DNA from 4 places in the Chryseobacterium sp. KCF3-3 genome. Region 2 is predicted to be linked to each of the others. Evidence: riboswitches for the same ligand, from Rfam matches in the RefSeq annotation. Region 2 holds a riboswitch; each other region holds the start of a gene.
The links. Region 2 has a riboswitch for cobalamin ahead of ACKTTZ_RS02040 (TonB-dependent siderophore receptor). Riboswitches for the same ligand answer to the same signal wherever they lie in the genome.

Region 1 (3,175 bases), 2.7 Mb from region 2:
TATAATTGGCACTTGGGCGGATAATTTTTCCATCCTGTCTTTGTTCGATAATGTGTGCACTCCATCCTGTGACTCTGGAGATAACGAATAACGGAGTGAACATCAATGTGGGAACTCCCATCAGGTGATAAGATACCGCAGAGAACCAGTCCAGATTCGGGAACATTTTCTTTTCTCCCCACATCACAGTTTCCAGTCTTTCAGCAATATTATACAGCAGCATGTCTCCGGCTTCTTCGGAAAGTTCTTTGGCTACTTTTTTTATCACTACGTTTCTTGGGTCCGATATGGTATAAACAGGATGTCCGAATCCGATGATTACTTCTTTGTCAGCAATACGTTTTCTGATGTCTTCTTCTGCTTCATCAGGAGAATTGTAGCGGCTTTGGATTTCGAAAGCTACTTCATTGGCTCCTCCATGTTTTGGACCTCTCAAAGCACCAATAGCTCCTGTGATACAAGAATAAAAGTCCGATGAGGTTCCGGCAATAACTCGGGCAGTGAACGTAGATGCATTAAACTCATGTTCAGCATACAGATTAAGAGATATTTCCATTGCTTTCACCCACGAATCCGGTGCTTTTTTACCATGCAGCAAATGAAGGAAATGTCCGCCAATAGTATCATCGTCCGTTTCTACATTGATCTCTTTGCCATTGTGTGTATAGTGATACCAATATAAAAGTCCTGAACTGAAGGAAGCCAGTAGTTTGTCGGCAATATCTCTTGCTCCCGCAACATTGTGGTCATCTTTTTCAGGCTGAATACTTCCGATTGCTGAAACCATTGAACGCATAACGTCCATTGGATGTGCGGCTGCCGGAATACTTTTTAAGATATTTCTTACAGAGTGGGGAAGTCCTCTCAGTGATTTTAATTTTGCTTTATAGTTTTTGAGTTGAGCTTCAGTAGGCAGCTGGCCATAAATCAGAAGATAGGCTACTTCCTCAAATTGTGCTCTTTCTGCAAGATCCAAAATATCATAACCTCTGTAATGAAGGTCATTTCCACTTTTTCCTACACTGCAAAGAGCAGTATTGCCTGCTGTTACCCCTGAAAGAGCTACACTTTTTTTAGGTTTAAATGTTGGTTCGCTATTCGTTGACATGAGTATTTTGTTTAAAAAGGTTATCTAATTTTTGTTCATAATCATAGTAGCCGATGCTTTGATAGAGTTCTTCTCTGGTCTGCATCGTATCCAGTACGTTAGCTTGTGTTCCATCCTGACGGATATGCTGGTAGACATTCTGTGCTGCTTTATTGGCTGCCCTGAATGCGGAAAGAGGGTAGAGGATAAGCCCTACACCTGCGTTTTTCAGTTCTTCAACGGTGTACATTTTGATCATCCCAAACTCAGTAATGTTGGCTAATACGGGGATTCCGGCAGCATCAACAAATTTTTGATAAAAACTTAAATCGGGTACTGCTTCGGCAAAAATGAAATCTGCACCAGCTTCCTTGTAGGCGATGGCTCTTTCTAATGTTTTTTCAAGACCTTCATTTGCAAAAGCGTCTGTTCTGGCTCCAATCACAAAATTTTCATCGGTACGGGCATCTGCAGCCGCTTTAAGTCGGTCTACCATTTCCTCTTTGCTTACGATTTCTTTTCCAGGACGGTGTCCGCAACGTTTTGCACCCACCTGATCCTCAATGTGAATGGCTGCTGCACCAGCTTTGATTAATGATTTAATAGTTCGGGCAACATTAAAGGCAGAAGGTCCAAATCCTGTATCAATATCCACCAAAAGGGGTAAATCACAAATATTAGTAATACGCTGAACATCTATGAGTACATCATCCAGAGTGGTAATCCCTAAATCAGGAATTCCTAAAGATCCTGCAGCAACACCTCCTCCTGAAAGATAGATTGCATTAAAACCAGCCTGCTGTGCCAATAATGCATGATTGGCATTGATGGCTCCCACAATCTGAAGGGGATTTTCTTTTTCCATTGCCTCCCGGAATTTCAGGCCGGGGGATTTCCAGTTTTCATTTTTGATCATTTTAATATGTATTGTTGAGTTGAAATTTGTTTATCAGTGAAGAAGCCGGGAATCTGTAAAGACATAGCTTTTGAGTAAAAAAAGAAAAGATGGGTGACAATTTGAGAAATCTTACTATCCTGCAGCTGATGAGAATTTTGATAAAATCTTCCTGAGCAGGTCTGTAAAATAAACCTGTTACGACTCCACGAATAATTAAGATTGCTTTGGTACACCATTACTTTTTACATTGATTAAATCCTATAAAAAGTCCTCAGTAAACTTCGCGGTGCTTTATGAAGAAAGAAAAATTACGGAAAGGGGATACGAATGAGCCACAGAATCATGAGAAGTACCCAATGTACACTCATATCCATCTCAAAAAAATAACATAGGTTGATAAAACTGTTTTTATCACACTATATCCATATCGTATCATACCTGACTGTAAGCTTCAAATCGCGAAAGCATCGTCAATACGAAATAGGCAGGTCTCCTGACTTGTAACGGTTTTTATCATCCTTCCCATATGAAAAATATACAGTGGATATCAATTGATAAAAACTTTTTGTTTGTTACTTACAGTTGCGCGACAGTTCGTGATTTACACACGATTCCCTTTTAATACACAGCTAAGTGTAACCAGTTTCGGTTGATAAAGAAGGTTTTAAGAACTCCTTGGTGGTAAATATAAGTATTTTATAATAACGAAAAAGATATTTTATGTAATCAATAGTTTTTTTACTGTAATCTATTGGAAATGCTTAAGTTGTGATGGGTGTTTTAGGGTGAAAACGGATTATTTGTGTTGTTAAATTAATATAAAAGATAACCGAAAAATTAAAGATAGTTAATAAATTTACTGTTCTTCTTTCATTTTATAAATTTTATTAATCGTATATTATTGATTATGGTAGACATTGCAGAATTTAAACAAAATCTGGGTTTGAGTGAAGTTCCTGTAGAGCTTGAAAAACTGATTTACTTCCAGAATACCATTTCCTCGTTTGAAAATTATTCGCAAGGCTTTGGTGTGTTAATCGATAGTAAATCCGGACTGAAAAGCTGGAGTGATGATGAAAGTTTTTTGAATAGTATGCTGCCTTTTGCTCAGGCCAATGGTTCAGGTTCATTCTATGCAATCTGGAATAATGCAACGGATCAGCCTTTAAATAAAATGCCTGTTGTGGTTT
Region 2 (3,175 bases):
CACTTTGAACTCATTGGTCATGTCTACCTGAGTAGAAGTTTCCGGTCTCAGATCTTTATTTCCTCCCGGTTCATAATAAATGTCATTAAAGGATGGAAATCTGAAATTTTTTGACACATTAAAGCTTACATCATACCATTTTGCAGCACTCCATTTTCCGGAGAATGAATACATCAGCGGAGACTTCACATCTTCCACAAAATCTTTCTTAAATCCACCCTCAAAACGCAGGTCTTTTGTTGCAAAATATCTTAACAATCCTGAAACAGAACCAATATTTCTGCTCACACTGGATATTCCGTTCATATATCCCTCTCCTTTATTGACCTGAAACTCTCCAATGATATTAAAATTCCACTTTGAGTTCAGGAAATAATTAAAATCATTTTTAAGGATATAATTTTTCCCGGTTCCGCCACTTGATTTAGGCTGATTTAACGAACCGAAAAATTGAAAATTCTCTTCTGTATAAGCTGCTTTAAAGGAATTGCTGAACTTTGTTTTGTTCCAGTCCCAGGAAAGAAGGCTTCTTACACTCTGAGTTTTATATTTCGTTTTTGTTCCCGTTTCTTCATATACAGGAAAGCGCTGCGAAGAATCAAAAAACTGACTTTGCCACGAAATTTTATGATCGTTTGTAATTTTATAGGATGCTCCTACATTAAATGTTGTATTGTAATAACTCCCGTTTCTGTTGATATAGTTCAGGTCACTGACCTTATAATCATTTTCACTTACAGAATAATTTCCGGAAGCTTTGAAACTGAATCTATCATTGCTGTAAGATCCTTTTATAAAATTATTATAAGTGTTAAAGGAAGCGACTTCAGAAAATAAAGAACCATGGAAACCTTTATTAAAGTCAAGCGTATTATTCAGGTGAATACTTCCTCCAATGGCACCACTTCCGTATATTACACTTCCTCCTCCGGCTTTTACACCAATCTGATCATATCCGAACAAGGCAATATTATTGATATCTCCCTGCCCCAGAAAATTGGAATTGATATTAATCCCATTCCAGACAAAAGCAGTCTGCTGAGCGGTAGTTCCTCTGAAAGAAGGTGAAGAAACAGCACCACGGCCATTTTCTTTGATAAAAACCTGTGACTGAAATCTCAGAAGTTCAGAAAGATTACTGGAGTTTTTCTCGGCATCTTCCGCCGAAATTATTTTTACCGGATGAAAAAGTTTCACCCTATTCATCTGATTGTCGAAGACATAAACAGTATCGATGGCCTTCTCTTGTCCAAAAAGAAAACAGCCATACGATGAAAAAAGCAGTACTAAAGATCTTTTTATATCCATACTTTTTTACTTTTCCTCCGAAAGCAATATGTTTTTTAATTATAATTCCGGCAGGTCTCCTGACTTTCGCATTCTGCTCCTTCCCGTTATTAAACAGTGGTTTTTTGCAGAAACTTGAGTTGCGATTTACAGTTGCGGGGACAGTCCGGGAGTTACACCCGATTCCCTTTTCATTCCAAAATACTGGAAACCAAAATTTTTGCAAAGATAGTTTTTTATATGTATTCGCCAAAAACCAGGCTTTTCTATACCAACATGCTATCCTTTTGTTATATACACAAAAAAGAACGGCCGCTTTCAATATTGAAAACAGCCATTCATCCCACTACTTTACTATTTATATATGTTATTTTTTTATAAATTTATAAGCCTCCTGTTTTACTCCTTTTACAGAGTATTGTAAAATATAATCTCCTTTTGACAGCGATGAAACATCAATCTGCCCTTCTACCGTATCAAATGATTTTACCTTTTGTCCAACCATATTATAAATTTCAGCTTTCTCTATTTTTCCCTTTCCTTTAAAATATAGAATATCAGTCACAGGATTAGGATAGATTCCTATACTGTTTTTCTCTTTCACGGCATCATTGACCGATAAAAATTGAGAAGTATCCAGATAAAAAGCAATCATCTGCCCTGAAGCATTTGTCCCAGTTCCGGCAATTTTTTTTCCGTCCTGTGAAATCGCTAAAGGAAGCCCCATCGTGACTCCATTGGTAGCAATTCCTAAAGACGCGGCATAATCATTCAGATTAATTCTTCCGCTAGCAGAGGTCCAGATAAAGCCTTCCCCTGACATAGGAGGTGCTCCAAATGCTCTGTAGTACCCTATTACTTTTTTCCCATCAGCAGAAATTCCTGTTGCTCCTCCTTTGAAGCTGAAAGAAGCATTAGGATGTGTTATATAAGTAAGTCCACTTACCGCATTCCAGACATAAGGATTAGGATTTGCTGAGCCTATGATGGTATTTCCGTCTGCAGAAATTCCTCCTGCTTCTCCCACATTGTTTCCATTATTATCTGTAATAAAACTTTCTACTCCATCCTGCCATTTTGCCCCACTTCTTGTTCCGGTCGGCTCATCCTGCCAACCTACAATTACTGTTCCTGCAGCATTGATTGCATTGGCTCTGGAGCTGCGTCCGGGAACCATACTTCCCAAATCTATCATTCCGCTTACAGCATCCCATTTCACAGCATGTGCGTTCGCAGCAGTAAGAAATCCTAAACCTACGATCGTACTTCCATTGGTAGTCATGCCCCAGGTTGAACTTACACTGCCATCCCATCCAGTAGGAACAAGCCCACCTCTGTTTACCCAGGTGGAAGTAGCTACATCATAAGTTGATATTTCATTGAATCCCGTTGCTGCATTTGTAATGGATGACGATATTTTAGTTCCGTCATTCGAAACAACAGTTCTACCAGCAGCCGGATAACCGTTTGATATAGAACCAATCTGTACAAGTCCTCCCGCTGCATCCCATTTATATATTCCTCCTCCACTTGTATGCATACTTACGACTCCATTGTCTGAGACTGCTCCTACATTATAATTTCCCAAACCTATTACAGTAAGCTGAGCTTCTGCAAAACCAAATTTCAGAAAAAGACAAGCCGTCAACATTTTCATTGATACTCTGTAAAAATTTTTCATATTTTATTATATTTAGCGTTTCGAATTGGTGAAAACAATATTAATACAATATTCACCTTGTCAAAAGAAATTGGCTTTCATAATTCGTGAATTTTAAAAGAATTTAATTTTTAAAAACCTAATAACCAAACAGATACAAAACAATATTTTGAATATGGATTTTACCAGAACTATTCAAAAAAACACAAAAAACAAATTATCTAGACA
Region 3 (3,175 bases), 1.9 Mb from region 2:
CCATGAATAGTCAGGAAAAACAATCAATCATTGCGTTCCTGAAAACATTGTCGGATAAAAGTTTTATATCCAATCCAAAATTTGCAGAATAATTTATAGAAAACATGAAGAAGATTATAGTGATAGTAAGTTTGATCCTGTTGAGTCAGTATCAGGCAAAAACCATTAGAGACAGTGCTTATAGTGCTCCGGAAACCTTTAGCAGATTCGATTTTGATGATGATTGTGATGCCTGTGGGTGTGCTGCAGGAAACGGATCTTCCGGCTTTGAATCTTTACTGAATCCACAGTTTATCGGAATCAAATACTTTGCACAGCATTATAAAGCGAAAGAGAACTTGTTTGTAAAAGACCTGACACAGGATCAGTATTTCAATACGCTGCAGCTTTGGGGGAAAATTCCACTGACTAAAAAGTTGAGTGTATATGCGAGCCTGCCATTCCATTTTCATGAGAAGAAAACCATGCAGGGAGATATTAAAATCAATGGGATTGGAGATCTGAACCTGATGGGAATTTATCAGCTGATGAGCTCTAAAGATAATTTCCATCACCTGAGCGGAGGTTTGGGTGTGAAAATTCCTTTGGGAAAATTTGATGAAAAAGGAGCATCCGGAGTCAATCCGAGTTTTCAGCTGGGAACCGGAAGCTGGGATTATCAGGCAGCTTTGAATTATAAGTTTCAGAAAAATAAAGTAGCCTTATTGGTCAATACAGATTATACCATCAAAACAGAGAATAAGAAAAATTACCGTTTCGGAAACCAATGGAATTATGCTGCAACAGGTTTTTATCAGGTTGCGGGGAATGAAAAATCTATTTTTTCTGTAAAAACGGGAGTTCAGGGAGAAGTTTATGCTCAGAACAAACAGTTCGATGAAGCCTTGCCTAATACTGCTGGAAGTGCTTTGTATGGAAAATTGGGATTTGAAGCTTCTTATAAAAAACTCAGTCTTGGAAGTGAGATCATGCTTCCTATGTATACGCATCTGGCGGGAGGAGATATTGAAGCAAAATCGAGATTCAGTGTTTTCCTGAATATTGGAATTTAAAGTGACACCCTCAATAAAATGACGTTAAAGCTCCTTCGGGAGCTTTAATTGTTTATGAATCATGATTTTAATTGGGGATTAGGAATAATTATTTATCTTTGCCGAAATTTGGTGAGCCCTAAAAAGCTCTTAAAAGGGAATCCGGTGAAAATCCGGAACAGACCCGCTGCTGTAAGCTCCGCACCAAAGTTTTTGAAGAATATATCCACTGTTTTTTAATGGGAAGGATTTCAAAAATGGAGTAAGTCAGAAGACCTGCCAGAAAATAATCGTTTGACGCTTTCGTGGAATAAAGCTTAGGACATCAATGATTCTGTGCAGTGACAGCTGTGCTTTGTCGTTGTATTCTTATATCCATTAGCGTCTTCATTACCCTAAATGAGCTAATGGCGGCAAAACTAATTACTTCTGCAATTCATAAAGCTGTTTTCACAATATTGGTGATCACATCTCAACTTTTATCTTCTCAAACCAAGAAAAACGACAGCCTTCAGGAAGAGACTATTAAAGGAATCAATCTTTACAAAAAGAATTTTAAAGAAATCCTTCCGGCACAAATCCTACAGGGAGAGCAGCTGGAAAGACTGAATAGTCATTCTGTTGCTGATGCACTGCGGTACTTTTCAGGTGTTCAGATTAAAGATTACGGCGGATTGGGTGGTTTGAAAACCATTAATATCCGAAGTATGGGAAGTCAGCATGTGGGTGTTTTCTATGACGGAATTCAATTGGGAAATGCCCAAAACGGACTGGTGGATCTGGGACGATATTCTCTGGATGATCTGGAAGAAATATCATTGTATAACGGACAGAAAAGTGAGATTTTCCAGCCGGCAAAAGACTTCGGGTCTTCAGGGGCTATCTATTTGCAGCCTAAAATACCAGTATTTAAAGGAAATAGAAAAACCAATTTGGTGATAAGAGCAAAAAGTGCTTCCATTGATCTCTTTAATCCTTCATTCCGGTTGGAACAGAAGATTTCAGACAGGGTTTCTGCCAGCTTCAGTGGAGAATTTATGCAGAGTGACGGAATTTACAGATTTCGTTATGCCAAGAAATATCCTGATGGACAACAGGCTTATGATACCATTGCAAAGAGACAGGATTCAGATATTCGGGCAAAACGTTTTGAAACTTCTTTAAACGGAACTTTAAATAACGGAAGCTGGAATATCCGTGGTTACGGTTATATTTCAGACCGCGGAATGCCGGCACCTATTGTGAATGGCCGTTTCGAAGGAAGAGGAGCGAGGCTTTCCGATGAGAATTATTTTGTACAGGCTAATCTGAGAAAAAAACTGTTCCCGAAATTTGAAACACAGCTGAAAGCAAAATTTGCTTACGATTATACCCATTTTATGGATACGGTTCGTTCGCAGTCTATTATTTATACTGATAATACCTATTTCAAAGAGAGCTCTACCTTTCTTCATCGAATATCTATTCCATTACTCCCAATTGGGATGTCAGCCTGAGTGGAGACTTTCAGTACAATAATCTGGATGCCAATCTGGATAACTTTTCTTATCCTACACGTTATACCACATTGGTCGCATTGGCGACAACCTATCAGTGGAACAGATTCAAAATTCTGGGAAGCCTTTTAGGAACCTTTACTTTTGAAGAAGTAAGAAAAAATAAAAGACCGGGAGATGCCAGAGAGTGGACGCCAGCCGTATTTATGAGCTATCAGCCGGAAATCATTCCTGAGCTTACCCTAAGAGCTTTCTATAAAAGGATTTTCAGACTTCCAACCTTTAATGATTTGTATTATACCAATATCGGAAATACTTATCTGAAACCGGAATTCACCAATCAATATGATGTAGGATTTACTTATCAGAAGAATTATACCAACCGTTTCTTTAAAACATTTTATGCTAAAGTAGACGGTTACTACAATAAAGTGCAGGATAAAATTGTAGCTGCCCCTAACGGAAGCATGTTCCGCTGGCTGATGATGAACCTGGGAATGGTTGAAATCATTGGAGCTGATGTGAATGTGCAGACTGAGTTTCAGGTGGGAAAAGTCAATTTTAGACCATTGCTTTCTTATACTTATCAAAGCGCAAGAGATATCAGTGATCCGGAAGATACTTTCTATCGCAATCAGATTCCTTATA
Region 4 (3,175 bases), 1.9 Mb from region 2:
CATCAATCTGAATAATTCTGATTCCTGCTTTTTCCAGATCCACCACTTCATCACGAATCGCCAAAGCAATCTGCTTACATGTTTCTGAACGAGGCTGATCATCACGGACAAAAGACCACTGTAAAATCGTAACAGGACCTGTCAACATTCCTTTTACCCATTTTTCAGTCTGGGATTGTGCATATTCAGACCAATACACAGTCATCGGAGTCGGGCGGGAAACATCTCCAAAAATTACAGGCGGTTTCACACAACGGCTTCCGTAGCTTTGTACCCAACCGTTTTTAGTGAATACAAATCCTTCCAGCTGTTCTCCGAAGTATTCTACCATGTCATTGCGCTCAAATTCTCCGTGAACCAATACATCAATTCCGATGTCTTCCTGCCAGCGGATTGTTCTCTGCGTTTCTTCTTTCAACAAGGTGTCATATTGTTCTGCGGTAAGCTCTCCTTTTTTGAATTTGGCTCTCCAGCTTCTTACTTCTGTGGTTTGCGGGAATGACCCGATGGTGGTGGTTGGAAATAAAGGAAGCTGCAATACTTCCTGCTGTTCTTCTTTACGGATTTTAAAGGTATTTATTCTCTGAGCATCTTTTTCAGTAACGGCATTCGCTCTTTGTTTTACCTGATCATTATGGATAAGAGAAGAAGTTCTTCTGCTTTCAATTGCTTTTTTATTTTCTTCGAATGCTTCAAGAATCTGTTCATTTTCCGTTCCGGATGCCAATTCTTTAAGGGTTACTACTTCTGTCACTTTTTGTTTAGCAAAAGCCAGCCAGTTTTTAATTTCAGGATTAAGATTGGTTTCAAAATCAAGGTCACAAGGTGAATGAAGCAATGAACATGATGGTGCAATGAAAATTCTTTCAGAGCCTAATTTTTCAACAGCTTTTCTGATGAATGACAATGATTTCTCATAATCATTTTTCCAGATATTTCTACCGTCGATTACTCCTAATGAAAGGCTTAAACTTTCAGGAATAACATTCAGAACCTCATCAAGTTGTTCAGGATTTCTCACCAGATCAACATGCAATGTATTCACCGGAAGGGAAACAGCAAGTGATGTGTTATCTTTTAATCCGTCAAAATACGTAGCTACAATAAATTTCAGTTTTGGGAAACGTTTTCTGATTTCGGCATACACAGAAAGATACGTTTCTTTGGCTTTTTCTGTTAAATCCAAGGCCAGAAAAGGTTCATCAAACTGAATCCATTCTGCTCCCTGATCCTGAAGTTTAGTTAAAATCTCTGTATAAACAGTAAGAAGATTTCCAGCCAGATCCAATTTATCGAAGTCTTCTTCTTTTTCTTTTCCTAATAACAGATAAGAAACCAGTCCGATAATCACCGGTTTTGCATTGATTCCAGCTTGTTTTGCTCCTGCAAATTCATTGAAAATTTTATCTGAGCTCAGTTTAAACTGTTGATTTTTATAAAATTCCGGAACGATATAGTGATAGTTGGTATCGAACCATTTTGTCATTTCCATTGCGGTAATGTCCAATCCGTCTTTCTGATATCCTCTTGCCATCGCAAAATAAAGATCCAACTCAGTATTGTTCTTTTTAAGCACCACTTCATGATAACGTGTTGGAATTGCTCCTACTACAAGGCTCATATCCAAAACCTGGTCATAGTATGAAAAATCATTACACGGGATAAGGTCTATTCCTGCTTCTTTCTGAATATTCCAGTTTTGGTTGCAGATCGTCCTTCCGGTATTCAGAAGTTCTTCCAAAAGGATTTTACCTGACCAATACTGCTCGCAGGCTTTTTTAAGTTCTCTTTTGCTACCAATACGCGGATAGCCAAGGATGTGAGTTTGCATTTTTTTAAACTTTTTAATTAAACTTATTGGGAAAGTTCTTTAAAAGGCTTCGTGATGTTTTAGCAGAAGAAGATTCAGGAAAGTCATGATATAGCAGACAGCGTAATTTCCTTTACAAAAGAAAATACTCAAATCCGATATATCATCTGTATGACCCCAAAGCTTCAGACCGCGAAAGCATTGTCAATTCAGTAAAGGCAGGTCTCCTGACTTGTAACAGTTTCCGTCATCCTTCCCGCTTTTGGCAGTGGATCTACAAGGACAGAAACCTTTGGTGTGTTACTTACAGTTGCGCGACAGCTCGTGATTTGCACACGATTCCCTATTAATCTACCTTAAGTAAAACCTTTCCTGTTTGATGAAGTATCTGTAAAGAACTGTACTTTTACCTTTGACTATGGCCATCAGTAAAAGTTTTTAATTTTGTGTAAAATTAACAATACAGAACAAAACCACAACAAACATCAAACAATTAAGCAAATTAAACTTTATAAAATATAAATAGAAGAATATAATTCTGTACATTTGACTGTTTTAATCATTTAAAAGAATAATATTCTGTGGAACAACTCGATGACAAGGATGTACAGCTGCTCAGGCTGCTCCAGAAAAATGCTAAACTGACCGTTAAGGAACTTGCAAAAGAAATCAACCTATCCACCTCACCTGTTTTTGAAAGGGTAAAAAGACTGGAACAGGATGGTTTTGTTAAAAGATATGCAGCTGTTCTTGATGCTGAAAAACTGAATCGTGGGTTTACGGTTTTCTGCCAGATCAAACTCAAAATTCACGACAGATCTGTAGGTTATGATTTTGTAAAAGAGATTCTGGAAATTGAAGAAGTTGCCGAATGCTACAATATTTCCGGAGATTTTGATTTCCTTCTGAAAGTTCAGGTAAGGGATATGAAGCATTATCAGGATTTTGTATTCAATAAGCTTGGATCTGTAGATTCCATAGGAAGTACGCACAGTACTTTTGTGATGGCTGAGGTAAAAAATAACCATGGGCTGACTATTTAACGGTATAAAACCGGAGAACCCATTTATTCTTCAATCCATTTTCTGAACGTGGAAGTATTGCTCTGGCTTGTGATAAGATGATCTTTCTGCCCTTTTATCTGAACAGAAAGTGTATTTTTATTGTATCGCTCTATTCTTTCAATATGATTTTTCTGAACAAGCTCACTCCGGTTGATCCTGAAAAAATCTGAAGGATTCAACTGCATTTCAATTTCTTTTAAAGTAGATTCATTCAACAGATGTTTTTTTCCTGCTGTATCAAAAGCAAAAACAACTCCTTCTTCTGCTCCAAAGAAAGAGATCTCTTCCGTGTTGATAAAAT

Region 1: it holds a riboswitch for cobalamin, as region 2 does, so the genes downstream of both, prpB (methylisocitrate lyase) here and ACKTTZ_RS02040 (TonB-dependent siderophore receptor) in region 2, are expected to answer to the same signal.
Region 3: it holds a riboswitch for cobalamin, as region 2 does, so the genes downstream of both, ACKTTZ_RS10260 (TonB-dependent receptor) here and ACKTTZ_RS02040 (TonB-dependent siderophore receptor) in region 2, are expected to answer to the same signal.
Region 4: it holds a riboswitch for cobalamin, as region 2 does, so the genes downstream of both, metE (5-methyltetrahydropteroyltriglutamate--homocysteine S-methyltransferase) here and ACKTTZ_RS02040 (TonB-dependent siderophore receptor) in region 2, are expected to answer to the same signal.

Annotation. Positions count from the first base shown of each region.
Region 1 covers NZ_AP035792.1:3,111,062-3,114,236, forward strand. The annotation lists gene prpC (2-methylcitrate synthase) at 1-1,108, opposite strand, end outside; gene prpB (methylisocitrate lyase) at 1,095-2,003, opposite strand; cobalamin riboswitch at 2,451-2,644, opposite strand; gene ACKTTZ_RS14055 (hypothetical protein) at 2,893-3,175, shown strand, end outside.
Region 2 covers NZ_AP035792.1:440,103-443,277, forward strand. The annotation lists gene ACKTTZ_RS02040 (TonB-dependent siderophore receptor) at 1-1,308, opposite strand, end outside; cobalamin riboswitch at 1,340-1,518, opposite strand; gene ACKTTZ_RS02045 (T9SS type A sorting domain-containing protein) at 1,655-2,968, opposite strand; gene ACKTTZ_RS02050 (AraC family transcriptional regulator) at 3,123-3,175, shown strand, end outside.
Region 3 covers NZ_AP035792.1:2,302,314-2,305,488, forward strand. The annotation lists gene ACKTTZ_RS10250 (cytochrome-c peroxidase) at 1-92, shown strand, start outside; gene ACKTTZ_RS10255 (transporter) at 105-1,052, shown strand; cobalamin riboswitch at 1,145-1,330, shown strand; gene ACKTTZ_RS10260 (TonB-dependent receptor) at 1,439-2,527, shown strand; gene ACKTTZ_RS10265 (TonB-dependent receptor domain-containing protein) at 2,563-3,175, shown strand, end outside.
Region 4 covers NZ_AP035792.1:4,146,071-4,149,245, reverse strand. The annotation lists gene metE (5-methyltetrahydropteroyltriglutamate--homocysteine S-methyltransferase) at 1-1,831, opposite strand, end outside; cobalamin riboswitch at 2,010-2,196, opposite strand; gene ACKTTZ_RS18470 (Lrp/AsnC family transcriptional regulator) at 2,392-2,853, shown strand; gene ACKTTZ_RS18465 (LytR/AlgR family response regulator transcription factor) at 2,877-3,175, opposite strand, start outside.